DNA from 4 places in the Gordonia amicalis genome. Region 4 is predicted to be linked to each of the others. Evidence: predicted binding sites of a transcription regulator. Region 4 holds the regulator's gene; each other region holds the start of a gene.
What was found. The regulator LexA, encoded in region 4, represses DNA repair genes until DNA is damaged. The targets are predictions, from matches to a motif close to CGAACANNTGTTCG.

Region 1 (4,443 bases), 340 kb from region 4:
GAGATCCGGTCCGCGTGCGGTTCGAGTCTGCGTCGAGCGATCTCCAGGGCCGAGGCGTCGCGGTCGATGCCGACGAGGTGCACGTTCGGGAACGTGTTCAGGATGAGTTCGCTGTGTCCGCCGGCACCGAGCGTCGCATCGAGGAACACGCGTCGGTCTTCGGATTCCAGTGCCGGGGTGAGCAATTCGACGATCCGCCGGCCCATGACCGGGATGTGGCCGAACTCGCCGGAGCGGCGAGTGTCGTCACCAGTGTCATCCACGGAGGGCCCCCATCGGCGTGTCGGCCATGTCGGTCGGCAGAGTCGGCGTTTCGGTGCGAAAGGACTTGTCGGAGTGTCGTGTCGCGGACGGTGGACTCTCGCCTCGTGCCGCGCCCGGATGGAGCGAGGTCCCGACCCGATCACGCACCTGGCGTTGGGGAAGTACGCCAGGGTCGGACCGGATCGGGGCCTCGTGCCACCCGAAGCCCGTGCACCGCTTCCGCCTCGTCCCCTCTCGGCTACAAGACCGCGTTCAGCGCGGCCGAGTTCGCCGCCGAGAAGTTCTCCTCGTGCTGCGACTGGTACTCGTCCCATGCGGCCGAATCCCAGATCTCGAGGTGATCGAAGCTGCCGAACACCACGCATTCCTTGGACAGTCCCGCGTAGACGCGATGGTCGGAGGACAGGCTGATCCTGCCCTGGCCGTCCGGTCGCTGTTCTTCCGAACCGGCGAAGAACGTCCGCTGAAACGCACGCAGGTCAGGGTCGTTGCGTGACGCCTCGACGATCCTCGCCGCGATCGCGTCGAACTCTTCGGTCCGGTACACCGACAAGCTGTGGTCTTGGCCCTTGGTGACCACTACCCCTCCTGCCAGTGCGTCGCGGAACTTGGCGGGCAACGTGAGTCGCCCCTTGTCGTCCAATTTCGGCGTGTAGGTGCCGACAAATCGCACGGACATGTCGACACCTCCTGCCCCTGGGTTCCACGCTCCGGATCGCCTCACCCAGTGATGCCACAGTACCCCACTTTCCTCCACTTTCCACCCCAGAGGCCCACACCAGCTCCCACGATCAGCAAATTCGCAGTTCAGGCACGCAAAATATTTGGAGCTACCTGCGTGTCCACGGCGATCCGCGTCCGCTGGACGTCGGTCAGGCGTGTGACAGACGCGTTGGATGAGGCGCCAGATACCCGTGCGACCTGCGTCTCCGCGCCGGTGGGGCAAGGTGGGGTGCCCGGGTGGGGGAAAGTGGGGCCTCCCTGTGGGGGAAGGTGGGGAACCCCGGTTGGAGGAAGGGGCCGGGAGTGGGTCACGGCGGGGAGAGCCGAGGGGAGGACAGACAAAAGAGCCGCGCACCCCGTGGGGTGCGCGGCTCTTCTACGAGTTGTGCCCGTCAGGCCGGCGGAAACCTACTCCTGCTCGAACCGACGGTTGAATCGTTCTTCCATCCGCTCCGACAGCTTGCGCTTGGAGCCCGATGACCCGGACTGTTTCTTGCCTCCCCCGCGTGGCGAGGACGTCGCGGAGTCGCCGAGGTCGTCACCCCAGAGGGCGAAGAGGCCGGCACCGAACATCACCAGGAAACCCAGGAGGCTGACGATCGGAAATCCTCCGATGTCGATCTTGACGATGAGACCGCCGACGAGCATCACGAGGCCGACGACGAAGATCGCCACCGCCTGTAGGCGACGACGGCCACTCGACTTGCCCAGCCGACGACGCTTGACACTGGACGCAAACTTGGGGTCTTCCGCGTACAGAGCGCTCTCGATCTGTTCGAGCATGCGTTGCTCGTGCTCCGAAAGTGGCACCGACCCTCCTTCTCCCTGATCCGCGACGCCGACGACGGTCAACCACGACCAGTGAGGCGTCTGCGCCTTATTCTCCCATGATACGAGGTGAAATCTGCCGCGACCACCATTACTCGCTGTTGCAGCGCCGGATGCACATACCGGTACGACAACGGAACGCCGAAAGTGTGTCCGGCCTCACGCTGTTCGCCCGATTTGGGGGTCCTCTGTCCCGAATTTGCCTTGCTCGTAAGCGATGACCAGGGTTTCGACCCGACGAAGGAAGTCGAGGACGAGGAGTCGCATGCCGGCGACACTGTCGGGGTCGAGCGTTCGGATGATCCCCGACTCGATCTTCATCCGCACGGGCGACAGCGCGGCGAAGCGCGCCGCCAGCGGCGCGAGTTCAGGGGCGACCACACCAATCCGGGTCCAGGCGTTCGACGTCTTACGGCGAGCGGGACCGATCGGTTCACCGATCGCGAGCGCGGCTCCGGCGGCACGGAGCGCGGCAAGATAGAACTGACGAAATCGCTCGGCGTCGTCCTCGACCCCGTCGGCATTGTCGAGTAGGAGATGTGCGCGCTGGAGGAGGTCGCGCGCGCGTCCGACCATCACCGGGTCGACGGGGGCGGACCGGCGGGATGTGGGCCGACCGGGCATGGCATCCTCCTCACTCGCGGACGACGGTGGCCGGTGGCAGACGCTTCCCTCGTCCGCCACCGGACCGTCATGTCGTCGGGATGAACGCGAACAGCTTGCGGAGGCACATTCATCGAACACCCGTTCGACACGTTCAATATAGCTAGCGGCACGCGTCTCTTCAAGGCGTGGGTCCGCGACCCGCACCCTTCTACAACACCGCGTCCCGCGACCCGATTCCGCCGAGTCCGCCGCACCGAGAGGACAGTCACACCAGATGGTCGGAGAACGCTTGGCCGGGTCGGTGCGGGCCCGCACGGCGAGCCGGAAGACGACCCGCCGGTGACCGTCCGCCTGGTGAACCTCAGTGGTCAGGACTCCCGCGTGTGGCTGGAGCCCGCGCTCGACGTCTACGTGACCGCGATGGGATATCCCCGTGGGACCGAGGTGCACCGAGCCGCCCTCTGGCGCGAGCACATCGCCCGGCCGGGCTGGCGCGCGATCGGCGCGATCGCCTCGCTGCCCCCGCACGAGGCGCAGGCGATGCCGACCGCCCGGCGTCGGGTCGGAACGCCCGTCGGCTCAGGTCCCGACGACGTTCTCGTGGGCATCGCCTACGGGTACACGGGGGCGACCGGCCAGTGGTGGAATCAGCAACTCCGGCTCGGGCTGCGGCAGACCGGACGCTCGCCCGCGGAGATCGAGATGATCGCCCGCGACTACTTCGAGCTGACCGAACTGCACGTACACCCGACCGCACAGGGACGCGGCATCGGCCAGTTGCTGCTCGCACGCCTACTCGCCGACCGGCCCGAACGCCACGTCCTGCTGTCGACCCCGGAGATCCCGGCCGAGCAGAACCGCGCGTGGTCGCTGTACCGGCGGATGGGGTTCTCCGACGTGCTCCGGCATTTCACGTTCACCGGCGACCCGCGGCCGTTCGCATTCCTGGGCCGCCCGCTCCCCCTGGAACTCCAACCGCCGTCGGCTGGTCCAGCACGACCCGCAGGATAAAGGACATGGCACACCCGGAAACGATCGCGCACGGCACAGGACCCGCATGAGCGGGCACGGCGAGCGGCGCGACGCGGTGATCGTCGGCGCCGGTCACAACGGCCTGATCGCCGCGGCGTATCTCGCGCAGGCCGGGCGGGACGTCGAGGTGCTCGAACGCGACGAGATCCCCGGCGGCGCCGTGTCGACCGTCGAGCGCTTCCCCGGTCATCGGATCGATCGCGGTTCCTCGGCGCACCTGATGATCCGGCACTCCCCCGTCCTCGACGACCTCGACCTCGCCGCGCACGGACTGCGCTACGTCGACTGCGACCCCTGGGCTTTCGTCCCGGCGACCGCGACCGCACCGGCGATCGTCTTCCGCACCGACCTGGAGGCCACCTGCGCCTCCATCGAACGGGCCTGTGGCGCGAAGGATGCCGCGGCGTACCGACAGTTCGTCGAGACGTGGACGCCGCGGTCGGCGGCCGTCATGGACGCGTTCTACCGGCCGGCGACCATGCGGCAGTTCGGCCGGGCGTTCAGAGGTCTCGGTTCGACCGCCAGCACCGAACGCACCGGCCTCATCGGACGCCGCAGCGGCGCGATGATGAACCTGACCGCCGAGCTCATGGCCTCGGGCGACTCCCTCCTCGACCGCTATTTCGACTCCGAACAGCTCAAGGCGGGACTCGCCTGGTTCGGCGCCCAGTCGGGACCGCCGATGAATGCACCCGGTAGCGCTCCGATGGTCGGGTTCGCCGCGCTGATGCACCGCATCCCGCCCGGCCGGGCGATCGGTGGCAGCGGCGCGTTGACCGACGCGCTCGTCCACCGCATCGAGGCCGACGGTGGGCGGATCGCGTGCGGGGACCCGGCCGTCTCGATCACCCGGTGCGGGAACCACTGGCGGGTGCAGACCGCATCCGGCGAACGTCGGTGCGCGCCGACGGTGATCAGCGCCTGCCACGTGCTGACGACCCTGGACATGTTGGCGGCGGGCGGTTTCGACGCCGGAACCCTCGACCGCTG
Region 2 (4,443 bases), 110 kb from region 4:
ACCATCCTCGACACCCGTCCCGATGCGCGGCACCTCGACGCCCTCGACATCACGGTGCGCCGCAACGCCTTCGGTCGTCAGGTGGAGAGTTTCGAGACCGATCTCGACTTCGCCGGCATCACCGATCGCGTCGGCGCCCCGGCGATGCGCGCGGTCTTCATCCGGGCGCCGTGGGTCGAGTCGATCTCGCCCGACGTCGAGGTTCTCGCCCGGGTCCCACGGGGTCCGGCCGAGGGGAGGATCGTCGCCGTACGCCAGGGGAAGGTGCTCGCGACGTCGTTCCATCCGGAAGTGACCGGCGACCGTCGTGTACATGAATACTTCGTGGAGATGGTGCGTCGGTAAGATCGTGCCGAACCAGCGATAGTGCAAGCGCCTGCGGCAGGAGTCGGCAGGTAGAGGAACGCCGGATGTGGGGCTCGTGGGCCCGGCAGCGTGCCGCGGGCACCCCCCGCCGCGCACCGGCACCGGGAAAGGACGGACATGAGCGGCCATTCCAAATGGGCCACCACCAAGCACAAGAAGGCGGTCATCGATGCCAAGCGCGGCAAGATGTTCGCCAAGCTCATCAAGAACATCGAGGTGGCGGCACGTACCGGCGGTGGTGACCCGGCCGGCAACCCGACTCTCTTCGACGCCATCCAGAAGGCGAAGAAGTCCTCGGTGCCCAACGACAACATCGAACGCGCCCGTAAGCGCGGCGGTGGTGAAGAGGCGGGCGGCGCCGACTGGCAGACCATCATGTACGAGGGCTACGGCCCCAACGGCGTGGCGATCCTGATCGAGTGCCTCACCGACAACCGCAACCGCGCCGCCGGTGAGGTCCGCACCGCGATGACCCGCAACGGCGGCAACATGGCCGACCCGGGCTCGGTGTCGTACCTGTTCACCCGTAAGGGCGTCGTCACGCTCGAGAAGAACGGCCAGTCCGAGGACGACGTCCTGATGGCCGTGCTCGACGCCGGTGCCGAAGAGGTCACCGATCTCGGGGACACCTTCGAGATCGTCAGCGAGCCGACCGACCTGGTCGCGGTGCGCAGCGCCCTGCAGGACGCGGGTATCGACTACGACTCGGCCGAGGCCAGCTTCCGCGCATCGGTGGAGGTCGCCGTCGATGCCGACGGCGCGCGCAAGGTCTTCAAGCTGATCGACGCACTCGAGGACTCCGACGACGTGCAGAACGTCTACAGCAACGTCGACATCAGCGACGAGGTCCTCGCCGAGCTCGAGAACGACTGATCGCCCACCGCCTTCACGAGGGCGTGTTGATCATCGGAGTTGTCCCCGCGCCCCGATAGGATCTCGAACAACTGTTCGTAACACTGTTCGGATTCCTGGGAGGGTACGAGTGCGCGTCATGGGCGTCGATCCGGGTCTCACCCGGTGCGGTATCGCACTGGTGGAGTCGGGTCGTGGGAGGTCGGTGACCGCACTCGACGTGGACGTGGTGCGCACGCCGAGCGACATGGAACTGGCCGAGCGTCTGCTGGCCGTCTACACCTCGGCGTGTCACTGGCTCGATGTCCATCAGCCCGATGTGGTCGCCATCGAACGGGTCTTCGCGCAGAACCAGGTGTCGACCGCGATGGGTACCGCGCAGGCCGGCGGCGTGATCGCGCTCGCGGCGAGCCAGCGTGGCGTACCCGTACGCTTCCACACGCCGTCGGAGGTCAAGGCCGCCGTCACCGGCAGCGGTCGCGCGGACAAGGCGCAGGTCACCGCGATGGTCACCCGGATTCTCGGCATGCAGACCAAGCCGAAACCCGCCGACGCCGCGGACGCACTCGCGCTCGCGATCTGTCACTGCTGGCGCGGGCCCATGATGGAGCGGATGGCCGCCGCGCAGAAACAGGCCGACGCGGCCGCCGCGAAGCACCGTCAGCGGCTCGCCCAGGCACGAGAGGGGAGTCGCGCATGATCGCGTCAGTCCGCGGTCCGGTTCTCGAGATCGCCCTCGACCATGCCGTGATCGACTGTGCCGGAGTCGGTTACCGGGTGCTCGCGACCCCGGTGACGTTGTCGCGGCTGCGGCGCGGCGACGAGGCGACGCTTCTCACCTCGATGATCGTCCGCGAGGACTCGATGACGCTGTACGGGTTCACCGAACCCGACGCCCGCGCGCTGTTCGCGCTGCTGCAGACGGTGACCGGGGTCGGTCCGCGGCTGGCGATGGCGACTCTCGCAGTCCTCGAGCCGGAGGCGTTACGTCGCGCACTCGCCGACTCCGACACCAAGGCGCTGACGTCGGTGCCCGGCATCGGCAAGCGCGTCGCCGAACGACTCTGCGTCGAACTCCGGGACAAGGTCGACCGGCCGGCGGGCGACACGTCGGCCGGCACCGTCGTCGCCGGCGGAATCCGCGAACAGGTCGCCGAGGCGCTCGTCGGCCTCGGCTTCACCGCCGGCCCGGCCGAGAAGGCGGTCACCGCGGTGCTCGCCGAGAATCCCGACGCCGACGCCTCCACCGCGCTCCGCCGCTCGTTGGCGCTGCTGGGCAAGGCCTCGTGATGACGGGCGACCCCGACGACCTCGAGGAACGCGAGGTCAACGCGACACCGGTCCGTTCCGACGGTGACCTCGACGCAGGCCTGCGTCCCCGGTCGCTGGCCGACTTCATCGGTCAACCGCGCGTCTGCGAACAGCTCGAGCTCGTCCTGCACGGGGCGAAGGGACGCGGCGGGACCCCCGACCACATCCTGCTGTCCGGTCCACCGGGACTCGGCAAGACCTCGCTCGCCATGATCATCGCCTCGGAGATGGGCGCCGCGATCCGCGTGACGTCGGGACCGGCGCTCGAACGCGCCGGTGACCTCGCCGCGATGCTGTCGAATCTCGTCGAGGGTGACGTCCTGTTCATCGACGAGATCCACCGCATCGCCCGGCCGGCCGAGGAGATGCTGTACCTCGCGATGGAGGACTTCCGCGTCGACGTGGTGGTCGGCAAGGGGCCGGGCGCCACGTCGATTCCGCTGGACGTCGCCCCGTTCACCCTGGTCGGCGCCACCACCCGCTCCGGCTCGCTGACCGGCCCGCTGCGCGACCGCTTCGGGTTCACCGCGCACATGGAGTTCTACGACCCGGCCGAACTCGTCCAGGTCCTGAACCGTTCCGCGGGAATCCTCGGCATGGGACTGCGTCCCGACGCCTCGGAGGAGATCGCGCGCCGCTCGCGCGGCACGCCCCGCATCGCCAACCGTCTGCTTCGCCGTGTCCGTGACTACGCCGAGGTCCGCGGTGACGGCTCGATCACCGTCGACGTCGCCCGGGCCGCGCTCGCGGTCTACGACGTGGACGAACTGGGCTTCGACCGCCTCGACCGGGCCGTCCTCGACGCTCTGATCCGGGCGTTCGGCGGGGGACCGGTCGGGGTCTCGACGCTCGCCGTGGCGGTGGGCGAGGAGCCCGCGACCGTCGAAGAGGTCTGCGAGCCCTTCCTCGTCCGCGCGGGGATGATCGCCCGCACGCCGCGTGGCCGGGTCGCCACCGCAGCGGCGTGGCATCACCTCGGTCTGACGCCGCCCGCCGGCGCGATGAACGCGTCCTTCGGCGCCCGGCCCCGCGACATCGGGACGGACCCGCTGTTCGACGAGCTGTGACCCCCACCCGCGCTGCGTGACGTCGCCGCATGTGACGCGGGGCACCACCTGCGGGGATGATCTTGCCGGCGGACGTGGCACACTGTGTGGAGCACAGCGTGGCCGTTGCCGCCTCACGCCCGTCGGCGCGGGGCGGTGGTCCACGCGGTACACCCCGAAAACACAAAGGACTGACTCTCACCCATGGACGCTCTGCTCTTCCCCCTCTTGCTGGCCCTTCTCGCCGGCTTCATGTTCTTGTCGATGCGGAAGCAGAAGAAGCGCATGGCCGAGATGCAGGACATGCAGAACTCGGTGTCCACGGGTGCGCGTATCCAGCTGACCTCCGGCCTGTACGGCACCGTCATCGACGCCACGTCGTCGGATTTCGTCGATGTGGAGATCGCCACCGGCGTGATGACCCGCTGGAACCGCCTCGCGATCATGCGCGTCATCCCCACCGACGAGGCCGCCGCCACCTACGCGGGCCACACCGCACCCGAGGTCGAGTACGACGACTACGCCGACCACTCGGACTCGGTGAGCCTGGACAAGCCGTCGTCCGACGACGCGCGCGACACCGACAAGTAATCCCCGCGCAGCGCCGCGCCGTCCAACGGCATGGCGCCTCCTGCCCACCTCCCGCGCAACGCCTGTCTTGCTGAGGTCTGCGTGCCGCGCTGTGATCTCGGCGCGCGCACGCAGACCTTCGGAGTCGGTGGGTCATGCGGTCCCAGCATCCTCGGCCGGTTGACGTTCCCAAAGGAGACCTGAACAGCTGTGACTACTCCTCGTTCGACTGCAAAGGCGGACAAGCCCGCCGGCAAGCGGTCGCGACCGAGTCGAGAGATCCCGCCGTGGCGTCCGC
Region 3 (4,443 bases), 660 kb from region 4:
ACGGCCGAGGGACCCGCGATCGACGAAGCCCGGGCGCGCACCACCGGCGACGGCGCCGGCCTCACGGACGGCCTCGGCGAGGGCGGTCAGTTCGTGGTCCTCGGCAGGTACCGAGAATCCCCGCTCACTGCGCAGCATCTCCCACCCCCGCGGCACGGTGATCCGCCGGGCGTGGTCGTCGCACAGATCCCAGGAATGCGGCTCCTCCGAGGTCGCCAGCGGACCGATCACCGCAGTCGATTCGGCGTAGACGAAGGTCAGGGTAGCCACCGCGGATCGGGCGCAGCCGGGTCGGCAGCACAGACGGGGAAGCTTCACGTGACGAGATTAGCCCGCCCCGTCCGCAACCACAGATTCGACACGCTCACAACGGGCCGAGGCGGGGGCGACACGAGCCACTGCCACCTCTTAGACTCGCGCCATGCGCATCCACCCGAAGCCGACGCAGCGCGGCTCATACGGCCAGCCGGGACTTCGTCGGGGCCGACGACGGGTCGGACGGTACCGAGACCGGCGAGGGCGCGGCCTGCGTTCCCCGCTGCTGCCGCAGAACGTCCCCGCCTACAACACCCGATCCGATGAGTTCGACGCCGTCGCGCTGGAGGCCTTCGCCGAGATCGACGCGCAGTGGCACGATCAGCTCTCCGGACTCGACATCGCCGTCGACGAGATCCCGCGACTGCTCCCCAGAGATCCCGAGACCGTCGAGTGGCCCGACGAGGTGACCGCCGACGGCGCGGTTCCGCTCGCACGCCTGATCCCGGCGGGGATGGACGTCCACGGGGTTCCGACGCGGGCTCAGATCATCCTGTTCCGCCGGCCGCTGGAGTCCCGCGCGAAGAAGGGCACGGATCTTCTCGAGTTGGTCCACGAGGTTCTCGTCCAGCAGGTCGCGACCCACCTGGGCGTCGACGAAGACACGATCGACCGCGGACCTGAGTGATCCGCGGTCGATGATCGCGTTCGACGATGACCGTCGAGCGTCCAGCTGTCGCTGGGGTATTCGTGTGTTCTGACGACGCCGTTCCGGCGACGTCGGTCAGATGATGCCGCGCTTGATGCGACGGCGCTCGCGCTCCGACAGCCCGCCCCAGATACCGAAGCGTTCGTCGTTGTGGAGCGCATACTCCAGGCATTCCGCCTTGACCTCGCAGCCCTGGCAGATGCGTTTGGCCTCACGTGTCGATCCACCCTTTTCCGGGAAGAACGCCTCGGGATCGGTCTGCGCACACAGTGCGCGGTCCTGCCACTGCTCCTCGACCGCGTCGAACAGGTCGTCGAAGTCGTTGGGCACCAGGGCCAGATGACGACGACCCGCCGACTCGTCCGCGTCGGCACCGGCGAGACCGGTTGCGTCGGCGGCGAATTCGACTGAGGCCGCACGCGCGGTGCCGCCGATCATCGAATCGTCAACGGGGCCAAGGGTTCGGAATTCTGGGGTACCGATCTCCGGGGCGGATGTCATCACGGGAGACTCTGCGATGAACTGCGGGCGATCATGTGGTTCAAGCGGATTGCCGATCGGGTTGTTCAAAGCCATCGTCGGCGCCTCCTAGCTCGGGATGTTGGTCGTAATCTGTCCTTTGCGAACACGACGTGCTGCCGTACCCACCACTGCTGCCACACCACTTGTACTCCGGGTGCGCGAACTCCCTGCATCCGTTGTACACAGCGCCCGAGCGACGGCACTCGATGCCGGCACCGACCCTCTGCCGAGTTCGAACACATGATCGAATCCCTTGGAGGCCAGTAGTTCTCGACTTCGAATGTTCTCGATCTCAAACTCGGAATGACACTGATGTGATTAGACACGCCGAGGGCGGTCCCGGTCAAGTTGAATCGAAGAATTCCCTTTACCATCGCGTGCCGACAAATCTGTGACTCGACACGACGATGACGCGAAGGCGAAGCGAAGATCACACTCACGAGCCCTCCTCCCAGCCCGCCGGACGGGCATGACAGCGGCGTACGAACCCTCGCGGCCGACCACTAGAGTGGCGGTGTGAAGGAGTACCTGCTGTGAAGGTGACCGTACTCGTCGGCGGCGTGGGGGGTGCCCGTTTCCTCCTCGGACTGCGCGAATTGCTGGGTGTCACCCCGTTCCCGCCGCATCCGGACGACCCCACTCTCGGTGTCGGCGAACATCAGATCACCGCGATCGTGAACGTCGGCGACGACGCGTGGATGCACGGCGTGCGCATCTGCCCCGACCTCGACACGTGCATGTACACCCTGGGCGGTGGCATCGACCCCGAACGTGGGTGGGGCCGGCGCGGTGAAACCTGGCACGCGAAAGAGGAACTCGCCGCCTACGGGGCGGACCCGGACTGGTTCGGCCTCGGCGACCGTGATCTCGCCACCCATCTGATCCGCACCCAGATGCTCGACGCCGGGTACCGGTTGTCCGATGTGACCGCCGCCCTGAGCCGCCGATGGAACCCGGGGGTGCGCCTGCTGCCGGTGACCGACGACCGGCACGAGACCCACGTGGTGATCGCGAAACCGGACGGCGACGAGGGCGAGCGGGTCGCGATCCACTTCCAGGAATGGTGGGTGCGCCACCGGGCGCAGGTCCCGACCTTCGGCTTCGCGCAGGTGGGCTCGGACGACACCACGCCCGCACCCGGTGTCCTCGACGCGATCGCCGACGCCGACGTCATCGTGCTCGCGCCGTCGAATCCGGTGGTGAGCATCGGTGCGATCGTGAGTGTTCCGGGAATGCGCAGCGCACTGCGGACCACGACGGCCCCGGTGGTCGGCGTCTCCCCGGTCATCGACAACCGACCGCTGCGCGGTATGGCCGACGAATGCCTGTCGGTGATCGGCGTGGAATCGTCGGCCGAGGCCATCGCCGCCCATTACGGGGCCCGCAGCGGCAACGGCATCCTCGACGGCTGGCTGATCGCCGAGGGCGACCACGCACGCGTCGACGGCATCTCGATCGGTTCGGCCCCGCTGCTGATGACCGACCCGCAGGCCACCGCGCAGATGATCCGTGCGGCCTGCGCGCTCGTCGACGTGGCGCTGCCGGACCAGAACGTGGGCACCGCGTGAGCGAGCTCGCCGATCATCGCGCCCCGGACGGCCTGGAGATCCGGCCCGTCACCGGGCTCCCCGAATTCACCGACGAATCCGACGTCGCCGCCGAGGTCCTCGCCGCCGCACCGTGGCTGGAATCCGGCGATGTCCTGGTGGTGACGAGCAAGATCATCTCCAAGGCCGAGGGCCGCATGGTCGACGCACCCGCCGACCCGGAGGAACGTGATGCGCTGCGGCGCAAGCTCGTCGAGGCCGAGTCGGTGCGCGTGCTCGCCCGCAAGAACCGCACGCTCATCACCGAGAGCCGTCTGGGTCTGGTCCAGGCCGCAGCCGGGATCGACGGTTCCAACGTGCGCTCCGACCAGCTGGCCCTGCTCCCCGAGGATCCGGACGGCAGCGCGGCACGGTTGCGGGCCGCCATCGCCGAGCGAACGGGCCTCGAGGTCGCGGTGATCATCACCGACACGATGGGCCGTGCGTGGCGCACCGGGCAGACCGATGTCGCGATCGGCTCGGCGGGCATCGCCGTCACCCACCCGTATGACGGTGGCACCGACGACTACGGGAATCCGTTGGTGGTGACCGACATCGCGGTCGCCGACGAACTGGCCGCGGCCGCCGACCTGGTCAAGGGCAAGCTCGCGGCTGTCCCGGTGGCCGTCGTCCGCGGGTTCGCACCCGTCGACAACGGTTCGACCGCCGCCGATCTGATCCGGCCCGCCGAAGAGGACCTGTTCCGGCTCGGCACGGAGGAGGCCATCGCCCTGGGGCGGCGTCAGGCCATCCGCACACGACGTTCGGTGCGCGCCTTCGACGACCGACCGGTCGATCCCGACGACATGCGGACCGCACTCGGGGAAGCCCTGACGGCGCCCGCGCCCCACCACACCCATCCGGTGCGGTTCGTGTGGGTGCGGTCGGTCGAGCGGCGTCGTGCGTTGCTCGATGCGATGAACGCCGAATGGCGCGCCGACCTCGAATCCGATGCCAAGACACCCGAATCGATCGAGAAGCGGCTCCGTCGCGGTCGGATTCTGTACGACGCACCCGAGTTGGTGATCCCGTTCCTGGTGCCCGACGGTGTGCACGAGTACCCCGACGAGCGACGCAACGCGGCCGAGCACACCATGTTCACGGTGGCCGCGGGCGGCGCCGTGGCGAGCCTGCTCATCGCGCTGTCGGTCCGCGGGATCGGCAGCTGCTGGGTCGGATCGACGATCTTCGCCGCGCCGACGGTGCGACGCGTCCTCGAACTCGACTCGTCGTGGGAGCCGTTGGGCGCCGTCGCCATCGGGCACCCGCTCGAGGCCGCCCCGCTGCGCGACGCCGCGCCGACCGACGAGTGGGTGGTCGAGCTGTGACCGCGGAGTCGCTGCACGCCTCGGCGGTCGAGGCCCTGACCGC
Region 4 (4,443 bases):
CGCAAGGTGGTCATCCGCACCCTCGACGCCGGCTCGGACAAGCCGCTGCGCTTCGTGACCCATCCCGACGAGGCCAACCCGGCACTCGGTGTGCGCGGCGACCGAATCGCCTTGGCGCACCCCGAGATCCGCGCGCGCCAGCTCGACGCGATCGCCCGGGCGGCGCAGGAGGCCGACGCGCAGCCGTGGGTCATGGCCCCGATGATCGCCTCACCCGCCGAGGCTGCGGCATTCGCCGCGCAGGTGCGCGAGCGTGGACTCGTCGCCGGTGTGATGATCGAGGTCCCCGCCGCGGCGATCCTGGCCCCGGCGATCCTGGCCGAGGTGGACTTCGTCTCGATCGGCACCAATGACCTCACGCAGTACACGATGGCCGCTGACCGAATGTCCGCCGAGCTCGCATCGCTGACCGATCCGTGGCAGCCGGCCGTGCTGCATCTCGTCGCAACGGTCGCCCGGGCCGGACGTGATCAGGGGAAACCGGTGGGCGTCTGCGGAGAGGCCGCGGCCGATCCGCATCTCGCCTGCGTGCTGGTCGGACTCGGGGTCACCTCGTTGTCGAGCGCTCCCGTCGCGGCGCCCGCGGTCGGCGCCCAACTCGGCGCGGTCACCCTGGCAACCTGCGAAAACGCGGCGGCCGCCGCGCTGGCCGCCACCGATCCGGCTACGGCTCGCGCGGCGGCCGCCGCGGTACTCGACAGTGGCGCCGACACTGACAGCGACGAGGTCAGACTCGCCGCATCACGGTGACGACCTTGCCGAGGATGACGGCCTCGTCGCCCGGGATCGGGTCGAACAACTCGTTGTGCGGCATCAGCCAGACATGACCCTTCTGGCGTTTGAAGGTCTTGACCGTGGCCTCGCCGTCGATCATCGCGGCCACGATGTCGCCGTTGTCGGCCACGTTCTGCTGGCGGACGACGACCCAGTCCCCGTCGCAGATCGCGGCGTCGATCATCGACTCGCCGACGACCTTCAGCAGGAACAGCGATCCCTCGCCGACGAGCTCCCGGGGGAGTGGGAACACGTCCTCGACGGCTTCCTCGGCGAGGATCGGCCCGCCTGCGGCGATCCGGCCGAGCACCGGTACGAAAGTGGGCTCGGGTAGTGCTCCGCCGGTCGGCGACGTCGGCGTCGGGGGTTCGCTCGGCGCGATGTTCACCGCCCGCGGACGGTTGGCATCACGTTTGAGAAGGCCCTTGCGTTCGAGGGTCCGCAGCTGATGGGCGACCGAGGAGGTCGAGGTGAGACCCACCTCGTCACCGATCTCGCGGATACTCGGCGGGTAACCGCGTTCTCGCACGGATTTGCGGATCACCTCGAGAACTCCGCGCTGCCGCGGCGTCAGCGACGCCTCGGCCGCCGCCATGTCCGCCGGGGTGACGGGCTCGTCGGCGCCCCGCGCTCCGGTGCGCTTACCGCCGTCATCGCTCATGATCGGGTTCCTCTCGATTCCGAACGTGCTGGTAGATCGCTTGTCTGTCGACGAGCCTAGCCGAGAACGCCGACCGAATCAAACATTTGTTCGACGTGTCGCGAGACAATTGTCGGAGTGCCGTGCTACAAATCGAACATCAGTTCATCGAACAGATGATCGACATTCGAACAGTTCGATCGGGACGACGCGGTCCCACTCACGAACACCGTTCGACCGGATACACGGAGGGCACCATGCGCACCGCCACTCTCATCGACCCCGTCCACCTCGACCCCGTCCACCTCGACCCCGCCCGGCACGGCGGTCCCGTCCGCGGCGACGTCCTGGAGCGTCCGCGCCCGACACGTCGGGGAGACGCCCGGCGGCCCGTCGACAACCGTCCGGTGCCGGAATCGGTGGTCCGGGTCCGCCGCGTCGCCTCCACCCAGTGCGCGTCGCCGGTGGGTATGCGTGGTCGTGGACCGGTGGTCCCGGCGTCGCCTCCCGCCGAAACGGTTCCCGCGGCCGTCATCCGCCGGCGTCGCCGCACGGCGACCGCTGTCCTCGCCGGCGTCGCGCTCGCCCTGGCCGTGTGGGTCATCGCGGTCGTCGGCCAGAACTACGCCGCGTCGGTCACGCCTGCCGCGGTCGGCACCGAGGTCGTGCACGTTCGGTCGGGTGACTCGCTGAGCACGATCGCCTCGCGGGTCGCCCCCGAGATGCCGCGTGAGGCCGTCGTCGACGAGATCATCCAGCTGAATGACCTCGCGTCGAGCGGGCTGCGCGTCGGCCAGCCGCTCCTCACCCCCCGGTACCACTGAGGCCGGGCGGTATCCTCGATGACACAGGGACCAGCCGAGCACCGGCCCGGCATGCGGCGCGGCTGCATCAGAGCGTCCCGTGACCTGCGTGAGGATACGATGCGCTGCCCCTTCTGCAAGAACGACGACACCAAGGTCATCGACTCGCGTGTCGCTGATGAGGGGCAGGCCATCCGGCGCCGCCGCTCCTGCGTGGAGTGTGGGCGACGCTTCTCGACCGTGGAGAGTGCGGTCCTCTCGGTGGTGAAACGCAACGGCGTCACCGAACCGTTCAGTCGCGAGAAGGTGATGCGAGGTGTCCGGCGCGCATGCCAGGGGCGGCACGTCGCCGAGGACGCTCTCGCCCAGCTCGCCCAGCAGGTCGAGGACACCGTCCGCGCCAGTGGTTCGGCCGAGATCCCCAGCAACGAGGTGGGACTCGCGATCCTGAAGCCGCTGCGGGACCTCGACGAGGTCGCCTACCTGCGTTTCGCGTCGGTCTACCGGTCCTTCGACTCCCTCGAGGACTTCCAGCGCGAGATCGATGACCTCCGTGCCGCCTCAGCCGAGTCGGTCAAGAGTTCGTAGGACCCGCTTCTCCGACACCGGGAACGCGGTGCCCAGCCGTTCGGCGAACAATCCGACCCGCAGCTCCTCGACGAGCCACTGCGCCTCGTCGTTGACGTGCGCTTTCCGGTGTTCGGGTACCTGGGCCAGCCGCTGCGCCCAGCGTTCGGTCACGCGGTCGATCACGGCGACTCCGGCCTGATCGCGCGCGGCGGAAGCCGGCAGTGCCGTCAACCGTGCCTCGGCGGCCGCGAGGTAGCGCGGCACGTTCTCCAGATGACGTCGCGGAGTGGCGGCCACGAATCCGTCGAAGACGAGGTTGTCGAGTTGTTCGGCGACGTCGTCGGCGGCGAGCGAACCCGCATGACGGTCGATCGCGGCGCGTACCGGCGCCACCGAGCCGAGCGATTCCACCGCGAGGGAGAAATACTCCGGAGCCGACTCGGTGATCCGTGGACGGATCTTCTCGGTCAGGGTGCGGAACGCCTCGGGTGAACGCACGGCGGACACGGCCCCGGCGTCGAGGCCGGCGACGACGTCGCGGATAGCCCGGCGTGTGCAGTCGGCCAGCAGTGTATCGAGATCCGCATAGGGACTCTGGCTCAACGCGAGCCGGCCGGCGGCCCCGAGCGAACTCGCCACGCGCCGGTGCAGTGGCGGGATCGCCAGGTCGAGGAGTGCGACGATCCCCCTCTCCGCCAGGCGATCTCGGGCCTGCTCCGACACCGCGTCGATCACGACGACCCCGCGTGTACGTCCGGCGTCGTCGGTGATCGCGTCGACGGTCGGGTACCGGGTGAGGCGCTGACCGGCGATGTCGACGGTCCGCTGCGCGGCGAGAGTGCCGATGCCGTCGTCGGTCCAGTTGCGATACAGCGTGCGTTTCACCGTCTTCGACGCCGCGGGCGTCGTCGCACGCCGAAGCTCGTCGATCGAGTCGGCACGCGCGGTGATCCGTCCGTCGTCGTCGACGACCGCGAAATGCATCCGCAGATGGGTGGGAATCCGGTCGAGGTCGAAATCGGCTGCGGTGACCGTCATCTGGGTGATCGTGGTGAGTTCGCGGGCGAGCCCGACCGCGAGCGGTTCGCTGCGCGGCGTGAGACGGGCCAGCGCCAGGTCGGCGAACCGCTGGGCGGGTGACATCGACTTGCGCAACCTCTTGGGCAGCGATCTCACCAGTGCGGTGGCCAGTTCCGACCGCATCCCGGGCACGGACCAGTCGAAGCCCGCCGGCCGGACGTGGGGGAGCAGCGCGCGCGGGATGATCACGGTGACACCGTCATCGGGTGCGCCGGGTTCGAACCGGTAGCGGAGCTCGAGTCGGGTGTCGCCCTGCTGCCACGCACCCGGATAGTCGGTCGGTGCGGCCTCGGCGGTCGCCGTGACATCCTCGGGCTTCAGGTCCAGAAGAGCAGGATCGCTGCGCCGTGCCTTCTTCCACCACGTGTCGAAGTGACGTGCGGAGGTGACCTCGGCACCGACCCGGTTGTCGTAGAACTCGAAGAGCTGATCCTCGGTGATCACGAGTCCGCGTTCGCGCCTACGGTTCTCGACGTCGGCGGCGGCCTCGAGGAGGGCGCGGTTGCGTTCGAAGAACGGGTGCTGGGTACGCCAGTCTCCCTCGACGAGGGCATGGCGGATGAACAGCTCGCGCGA

Region 1: the regulator LexA is predicted to act here: its motif matches at 2,553-2,566, upstream of IHQ52_RS18425 (SAV_6107 family HEPN domain-containing protein).
Region 2: the regulator LexA is predicted to act here: its motif matches at 1,304-1,317, upstream of ruvC (crossover junction endodeoxyribonuclease RuvC).
Region 3: the regulator LexA is predicted to act here: its motif matches at 1,720-1,733, upstream of cofD (2-phospho-L-lactate transferase).

Annotation. Positions count from the first base shown of each region.
Region 1 covers NZ_CP091855.1:4,020,843-4,025,285, forward strand. The annotation lists gene rsmH (16S rRNA (cytosine(1402)-N(4))-methyltransferase RsmH) at 1-263, opposite strand, end outside; gene mraZ (division/cell wall cluster transcriptional repressor MraZ) at 503-943, opposite strand; gene IHQ52_RS18420 (DUF3040 domain-containing protein) at 1,396-1,797, opposite strand; gene IHQ52_RS18425 (SAV_6107 family HEPN domain-containing protein) at 1,975-2,439, opposite strand; gene IHQ52_RS18430 (GNAT family N-acetyltransferase) at 2,761-3,432, shown strand; gene IHQ52_RS18435 (phytoene desaturase family protein) at 3,479-4,443, shown strand, end outside.
Region 2 covers NZ_CP091855.1:3,577,771-3,582,213, reverse strand. The annotation lists gene pdxT (pyridoxal 5'-phosphate synthase glutaminase subunit PdxT) at 1-345, shown strand, start outside; gene IHQ52_RS16345 (YebC/PmpR family DNA-binding transcriptional regulator) at 484-1,239, shown strand; gene ruvC (crossover junction endodeoxyribonuclease RuvC) at 1,349-1,918, shown strand; gene ruvA (Holliday junction branch migration protein RuvA) at 1,915-2,508, shown strand; gene ruvB (Holliday junction branch migration DNA helicase RuvB) at 2,508-3,596, shown strand; gene yajC (preprotein translocase subunit YajC) at 3,780-4,166, shown strand; gene secD (protein translocase subunit SecD) at 4,356-4,443, shown strand, end outside.
Region 3 covers NZ_CP091855.1:4,340,885-4,345,327, forward strand. The annotation lists gene IHQ52_RS19960 (DUF3499 domain-containing protein) at 1-318, opposite strand, end outside; gene IHQ52_RS19965 (metallopeptidase family protein) at 422-943, shown strand; gene IHQ52_RS19970 (WhiB family transcriptional regulator) at 1,040-1,303, opposite strand; gene cofD (2-phospho-L-lactate transferase) at 2,020-3,054, shown strand; gene IHQ52_RS19980 (coenzyme F420-0:L-glutamate ligase) at 3,051-4,400, shown strand; gene IHQ52_RS19985 (NUDIX hydrolase) at 4,397-4,443, shown strand, end outside.
Region 4 covers NZ_CP091855.1:3,685,102-3,689,544, reverse strand. The annotation lists gene IHQ52_RS16840 (phosphoenolpyruvate--protein phosphotransferase) at 1-750, shown strand, start outside; gene lexA (transcriptional repressor LexA) at 728-1,435, opposite strand; gene IHQ52_RS16830 (LysM peptidoglycan-binding domain-containing protein) at 1,672-2,238, shown strand; gene nrdR (transcriptional regulator NrdR) at 2,338-2,805, shown strand; gene hrpA (ATP-dependent RNA helicase HrpA) at 2,779-4,443, opposite strand, start outside.